Regions from separate parts of the Pseudomonas urethralis genome, predicted to be linked through region 2. Evidence: predicted binding sites of a transcription regulator. Region 2 holds the regulator's gene; the other holds the start of a gene.
The links. The regulator FliA, encoded in region 2, starts transcription of late flagellar genes. The targets are predictions, from matches to a motif close to CTAAAGTTTNNNNNNNNNNNGCCGNTAA.
Positions count from the first base shown of each region.

Region 1: L6D64_RS05610 (methyl-accepting chemotaxis protein) is a predicted target of FliA. The motif match lies at 1,490-1,517, and genes of this name have one in related genera.

Region 1 covers NZ_BQIJ01000003.1:27,270-30,675, forward strand. Annotated here, with positions in the region: gene L6D64_RS05610 (methyl-accepting chemotaxis protein) at 1-1,404, opposite strand, end outside; gene ypfJ (KPN_02809 family neutral zinc metallopeptidase) at 1,602-2,492, opposite strand; gene pcaH (protocatechuate 3,4-dioxygenase subunit beta) at 2,681-3,400, shown strand.
Region 2 covers NZ_BQIJ01000001.1:245,781-249,186, forward strand. Annotated here, with positions in the region: gene L6D64_RS01090 (chemotaxis protein CheA) at 1-85, opposite strand, end outside; gene L6D64_RS01095 (protein phosphatase CheZ) at 98-886, opposite strand; gene L6D64_RS01100 (chemotaxis response regulator CheY) at 906-1,280, opposite strand; gene fliA (RNA polymerase sigma factor FliA) at 1,388-2,128, opposite strand; gene fleN (flagellar synthesis regulator FleN) at 2,125-2,958, opposite strand; gene flhF (flagellar biosynthesis GTPase FlhF) at 3,052-3,406, opposite strand, start outside.

The sequences.
Region 1 (3,406 bases), on a different contig from region 2:
CTTCTGGCTTTCCTGTTGCAGCAGGTTCATGGCCTCGGTGGAGCGGTGCACTTCTTCGGCCAGGCGTTCGATCTGGCTGATCGCCTCGCCGACCACGCGGTCACCGGCACGCGCTTCGTCATCGGCGCCGGTCGCGGCGTGAGAAGCCTGCTCGGCGTTGCGCGCCACTTCCTGAACGGTAGCGGCCATTTCATGCATGGCGGTGGCCACCTGGTCGGTTTCGACCTTCTGGCTGTTGGCACCGGCGCTGGTCTGTTCGGTCACCGCCGACAGCTCTTCGGCGGCGCTGGCGATCTGGGTGACGCCGTCACGGATGCCGCTGATCAGCTCGCGCAGGGTAGTGCCCATGCGTGCGATGCCTTGTTGCAGCACGCCGATTTCGTCGCGGCGGGTGACGCGCAGGTCGTGGGTCAGGTCGCCACCGGCGATGCGTTCCACCGCTTGCAGGGTATCGCGCAGCGGGCGGGTGATCTGGCGGGTGATGACCACGGCGGCAATCACGCCAGCCAGCAGGGCCAGCAGCGTGGCGATAGTCTGCAGGCTGCGGGCCTGGGTGCTTTCTGCGTCGCGACGCTCCAGCTGGATGTTGTACAGCGCGTCGCTGCGCTTGACGATATCGGCGCCTTGCACCGTCATCTCGGCGCGGGCAACGGTGATGTCGGCAACCGCATCGCGGAACTGGCGCACGGCATCGCGGTAGGCCTGCACCGATTGCTCGAACTGCTGGACACGGGCGGCTTCAGCTGGCAACTGGCGCTTGAGGTTGTCGATATCGGCCAGCGCACCTTCCAGCTGGCGCAGGGCGGTCTGCTCGTTGGCGGCACTGTTGTCGGCAATGTAACCGCGCACGTCGATACGCACCTGCAGCAGTTGCTGGCGCGCCTTGCTGATCAGTTGGTACTGGGCCAGGCGCACACTGTCGGGCTCGGGGCGGGACATGACGTCCTGGCTGAGGACTTCCATGGCCTCATCGGCCCTGGCCGCCGACACGTTCATTGCATCACGGGCGGCCAGCGAACTCTTGTAGCCGGCGCGCATCTTGTTCAGCGATACCTTGTACTCGCTGATGGTCTGCCCCAGCTCCTTGAGCAGCACGACGTTGGCCGGGCTGGTGAAGGTGGTGACCAGGTATTGCTGCTGCTTGCTGAAGGCGTCGAGCTTGGCCTGGGTGTTGGCAGCGGCGGCGTCATCGCCATTGGCGATCATGTACTGCAGACGCGCGATGCGCAGGTCGGTCAGATCCTTGTTGAGCTGACCGATGTCACCCATCCAGTTGCTGCGGTCAATCAGGCTGCCCAGGCTGGTCCAGCCGGTCAGGGCCAGCAGGCCGGTTAGAACCAGCACCAGGCCGAAGCCCAGGCCGAGTTTGAGGTTGACGCTGATATTGGCGAACCAGCTGTTCATGCACGCTCTCCAGAAAATTCATTCGCTCACTGATCATCGATCGCAGGGCGTTGTTGTTCTGGGGGCCCGCTGATTCGTGCAGGTGTTATCGGCAGGTCGAAGGTAAAGCTGAATCGCTTTTGCAGTTGATTTGTAACTAAGCGAAAACTCGCGGGAGCGGGCACGCCCGCGAAGGGCCGCAAAGCGGCCCGAAGGTCTCAAAGGCTGCGCGCACCGAAGGTATCGCAGCTGTTCACGTTGCCTTGGGCAAACCCGGCCTTGAACCAGCGCACCCGCTGCGCCGAGGTGCCATGGGTGAAGGAGTCGGGCACCACGCGCCCCTGACCTTGCTGTTGCAGCCGGTCATCACCAATGGCATTGGCGGCATTCAGCGCCTCTTCAACATCACCCGGCTCCAGCCAGTTCAACCGCTTCTGCGCCTGATACGCCCAAACGCCGGCCAGGCAGTCGGCCTGCAGTTCCTGGCGCACCAGCAGGCCATTGTCGCCTTCCAGGCGCTGGCCACTGCGCCGCGCGGCATCGACCTTGGCCGACACACCGAGCAGGGTCTGCACGTGGTGGCCGATCTCGTGGGCGATCACGTAGGCCTGGGCGAAGTCGCCGGCCGCAGCGAAGCGGGTTTCCATTTCGCGGAAGAACGACATGTCCAGGTAGACCCGCTGATCCGCCGGGCAGTAGAACGGCCCGACCGCCGCAGACGCAAAACCGCAGGCCGAATTGACCTGGCCGCTGAACAACACCAGCTTGGGATCACGGTACTGCTTGCCCGCTTGGGCGAACAGGGCCTTCCAGGTGTCTTCCGTATCGCCCAGGACCGAGGCGACGAACTGCGCCTGTTCGTCGTTGGCCGGCGGTGCCTTGCCGCCAGCGCCACTGGGGGCTGCCTGCTGTTGCTGTTGTTCCATCTGCCCGGCGAGCTGGCCAAGAATCTGCAGCGGGTCCTGGCCGGTCAGCCAGCCGATGCCGACAATCAGCAGCACAGCGCCAAGCCCCAGCCCCTTGCCGCCGCCAAAGCGCATGCCGCCGCCGCCACCTTCGCCGCGAGCATCGACCACATTGTCGCTGCGCCGGCCTTTTCGCCATTCCATGAGGAACTCTCCAGAGCGTGAAACATGAGGTTAAAGATTAGATCACCACAGCCAAAGCCACTAATACATAACCTTTTGGTTATGTAATTGACCGGTGATTTCATTATCCATCCCTCGCTACCTGCCTGAAACTGCAAGTCCGCCTGCCGTGTACAGGCGTTTTCATAATTCCAAGAGAGGAATCCGGCATGCCTGCCCAGGACAACAGCCGCTTCGTGATCCGTGATCGCAACTGGCATCCCAAGGCCCTGACGCCCGACTACAAGACTTCCGTTGCCCGCTCGCCGCGCCAGGCACTGGTCAGCATCCCACAGTCGATCAGCGAAACCACCGGCCCGGACTTTTCCCACCTGGGCTTCGGTGCCCACGACCATGACCTGCTGCTGAACTTCAACAACGGTGGCCTGCCGATCGGCGAGCGCATCATCGTTGCCGGCCGCGTCGTCGACCAGTACGGCAAGCCTGTGCCGAACACCCTGGTGGAGATGTGGCAAGCCAATGCCGGCGGCCGCTATCGCCACAAGAACGACCGTTACCTGGCGCCGCTGGACCCTAACTTCGGTGGCGTCGGCCGTTGCCTGACCGACCGCGACGGCTACTACAGCTTCCGCACCATCAAGCCGGGCCCGTACCCTTGGCGCAACGGGCCGAATGACTGGCGCCCGGCGCACATCCATTTCGGCATCAGCGGCCCGTCGATCGCCACCAAGCTGATCACCCAGCTGTATTTCGAAGGTGATCCGCTGATCCCGATGTGCCCGATCGTCAAGTCGATCGCCAACCCTGAAGCCGTCCAGCAGTTGATTGCCAAGCTCGACATGAGCAACGCCAACCCGATGGACTGCCTGGCGTACCGCTTCGATATCGTGCTGCGTGGCCAGCGCAAGACCCACTTCGAAAACTGCTGAGGACCC
Region 2 (3,406 bases):
CCAGTTGCTCGGACAGTTGCTCAAGAATTTCGCCGGCTTCTACCAGGAAATCCTGAAGGATTTCTTCATCGGCGCCGAAGCTCATTAAACGTGCTCCTTAAAAACCCAGGCTGGACAGCAGATCGTCGACGTCGTCCTGACCGGACACAACGTCTTCACGCTTATCGGCATGAATCTGCGGACCTTCACCCCGAGTCGGATGTTTTTCTTGATCTTTTTCAGCGCGCAGCTGCTGGTGGTCATGTTCGATACCGGCAAAACGGTCGACCTGACTGGCCATCAGCACGAGCTTGAGCAGATTGCTTTCCACTTCGGTCACCAGCGCAGTGACGCGCTTGATCACCTGGCCGGTCAGGTCTTGGTAGTCCTGGGCCAGCAGTATGTCGTTGAGGTGGCCGGCGACCTTGCGGTTGCCCTCGGCGCTGTGCGTCAGGAAACTGTCGACACGCTTGACCAGTTCGCGAAACTCCGGCGCTGCGACTTCACGGCGCATGAAGCGCTGCCAGTCGACGCTCAGGCCTTGTGCCTCGGCTGCCAGCTCGTTGAGCACCGGGGTGCTCTCCTCCACCAGGTCCATGGTGCGGTTGGCCGCACCCTCGGTGAGCTTGACCACATAGGACAGGCGCTCGGTGGCATCGGTGATCTGCGAGACTTCCTCGGCCTGCGGCATGCGCGGGTCGATCTGGAAGCTGACGATCGCGCTGTGCAGCTCACGGGTGAGCTTGCCGACCTCCTGGTACAGGCCACGGTCTCGGGTCTGGTTGAGCTGGTGGATCAGTTGCACGGCATCGCCGAAGTGGCCCTTCTCCAGGCTCGAGACCAATTCTTGCGCGTGCTTCTTGAGGGTCGACTCGAACTCCCCCAATGACGTATTTGATGATTCCATGGCGCCCCCCTGACGTGACTCAGCCGTTGACGCGCTCGAAGATCTTCTCGATCTTTTCTTTCAGCACCTGGGCAGTGAACGGCTTGACCACATAACCATTCACGCCGGCCTGGGCCGCTTCGATGATCTGGTCGCGCTTGGCTTCGGCGGTCACCATCAGCACCGGCATGGTCTTCAAGCGCTCGTGCGCACGTACCTTGCGCAGCAGGTCGATACCGGACATGCCCGGCATGTTCCAGTCGGTCACCAGGAAGTCGTAGTGGCCGCTTTCGAGCATCGGCAGCGCAGTGGTGCCGTCGTCGGCTTCTTCGGTGTTGGTGAAGCCCAGGTCACGCAACAGGTTCTTGATGATCCGCCGCATCGTCGAAAAGTCGTCAACGATGAGGATTTTCATGTCTTTGTTCAAGTAGACCTCCAAGCAGTCTCAAACGCGCTCGGCCCCGAGCGCGCGTATTCATTCAATTCGGTACAACGTGGAAAACGACTGCAACGACCCCCGGCTCAACGCGCCCGCCATTCCCCCAGGCGGCTGCGCAGGCGCGCGGCACACTGGCTGTGCAACTGACTGACACGCGATTCGCTGACCCCCAGCACCTCACCGATTTCCTTGAGGTTCAGCTCTTCGTCGTAGTACAGCGCCAGCACCAGGCGCTCACGCTCCGGCAGGTTGGCGATCGCATCGGTCAGGGCGGCCTGGAAGCGCTCGTCTTCCAGATCGCGTGACGGCTCGACCTGGCTACTGGCGCCGTCCTCGTGCAGCCCTTCGTGCTCGCCGTCCTGCAACAGGTCGTCGAAACTGAACAGGCGGCTGCCCAAGGTATCGTTCAAGATCCCGTAGTAATCATCGAGACTCAATTGGAGTTCGGCAGCAACTTCATGATCTTTAGCGTCGCGGCCAGTTCTTGCTTCCACGGCGCGCATCGCGTCACTGACCATGCGCGTATTACGGTGCACCGAACGCGGTGCCCAATCGCCCTTGCGGACCTCGTCGAGCATCGCCCCGCGGATGCGGATACCCGCGTAGGTTTCAAAGCTGGCGCCCTTGCTGGCGTCGTATTTGTTGGCCACTTCCAGCAGGCCGATCATGCCGGCCTGGATCAGGTCTTCGACCTGGACATTGGCCGGCAGGCGCGCCAGCAAGTGGTAGGCAATGCGCTTGACCAGCGGTGCATAGCGCTCCACCAGCTCGAACTGGGCGTCTTTCGACGCCTTGCTGTACATCTTGAAGCCGCTCGCGTTCATAGCACGGGCCCTGCGCTGGTGGGTTGCACCAGGCGCTCGACGAAGAACTCAAGGTGGCCGCGCGGGTTGGCAGGCAGCGGCCAGCTGTCAACCTTCTGCGCAATGGCCTTGAACGCCAGGGCGCACTTGGAGCGTGGGAAGGCCTCGTACACCGCGCGCTGCTTCTGCACCGCCTTGCGCACGCTTTCGTCGTAAGGCACGGCACCGACGTATTGCAGGGCGACGTCGAGGAAGCGGTCGGTGACCTTGGTCAGCTTGGCGAACAGGTTGCGCCCTTCCTGCGGGCTTTGCGCCATGTTGGCCAGCACGCGGAAACGGTTCATCCCGTAGTCGCGGTTGAGCAGCTTGATCAGCGCGTAGGCGTCGGTGATCGAGGTCGGCTCGTCGCACACCACGAGCAGCACTTCCTGGGCGGCGCGCACGAAGCTGACTACCGAGTCACCGATACCCGCAGCGGTGTCGATCACCAGCACATCGAGGTTGTCGCCGATCTCGCTGAAGGCCTGGATCAGCCCGGCATGCTGCGCCGGGGCCAGGTGCACCATGCTCTGCGTGCCGGAGGCGGCCGGCACGATGCGCACACCGCCAGGCCCCTGCAACAGCACGTCGCGCAGCTCGCAGCGCCCTTCGATGACATCGGCCAGGGTGCGCTTCGGGGTGAGGCCCAGCAATACGTCGACATTGGCCAGGCCAAGGTCGGCGTCCAGCAACATCACCCGGCGGCCGAGTTCAGCCAGCGCCAGGGACAAGTTCACTGAAACGTTAGTCTTGCCGACGCCACCTTTGCCACCGGTGACGGCGATCACCTGTACGGGATGCATGCTACCCATGTTCGTTGTTTACCTTGTCTCGCTTGGACCCAAGCCACACGCGGGGCAAGACTGCCAACCCCGGAATGTAGGTACTTTGCATACGCTTCATCCTCAACCCGCGCGCCGCGGGTTGTGGTAGAGATCAGCGAACATGTCGGCCATCGCCTCTTCGCTGGGCTCGTCCTGCAACTGCACATTGACCGCGCGGGTCACCAGTTGGTGCGGGCGTGGCAGGTGCAGGTCGTCAGGAATACGCGGGCCATCGGTGAGGTAGGCCACGGGCAGTTCATGACTGATGGCCAGGCTCAGCACATCGCCGAGGCTCGCCGTTTCATCGAGTTTGGTCAGGATGCAGCCGGCCAGGCCGCAGCGCTTGTAGCTATGGTAGGCGGCGGTCAGCACCTGCTTCTGGCTGGTGGTGGCCAGTACCAGGTAGTTCTTCGCGGCGATGCCACGCCCGGCCAAG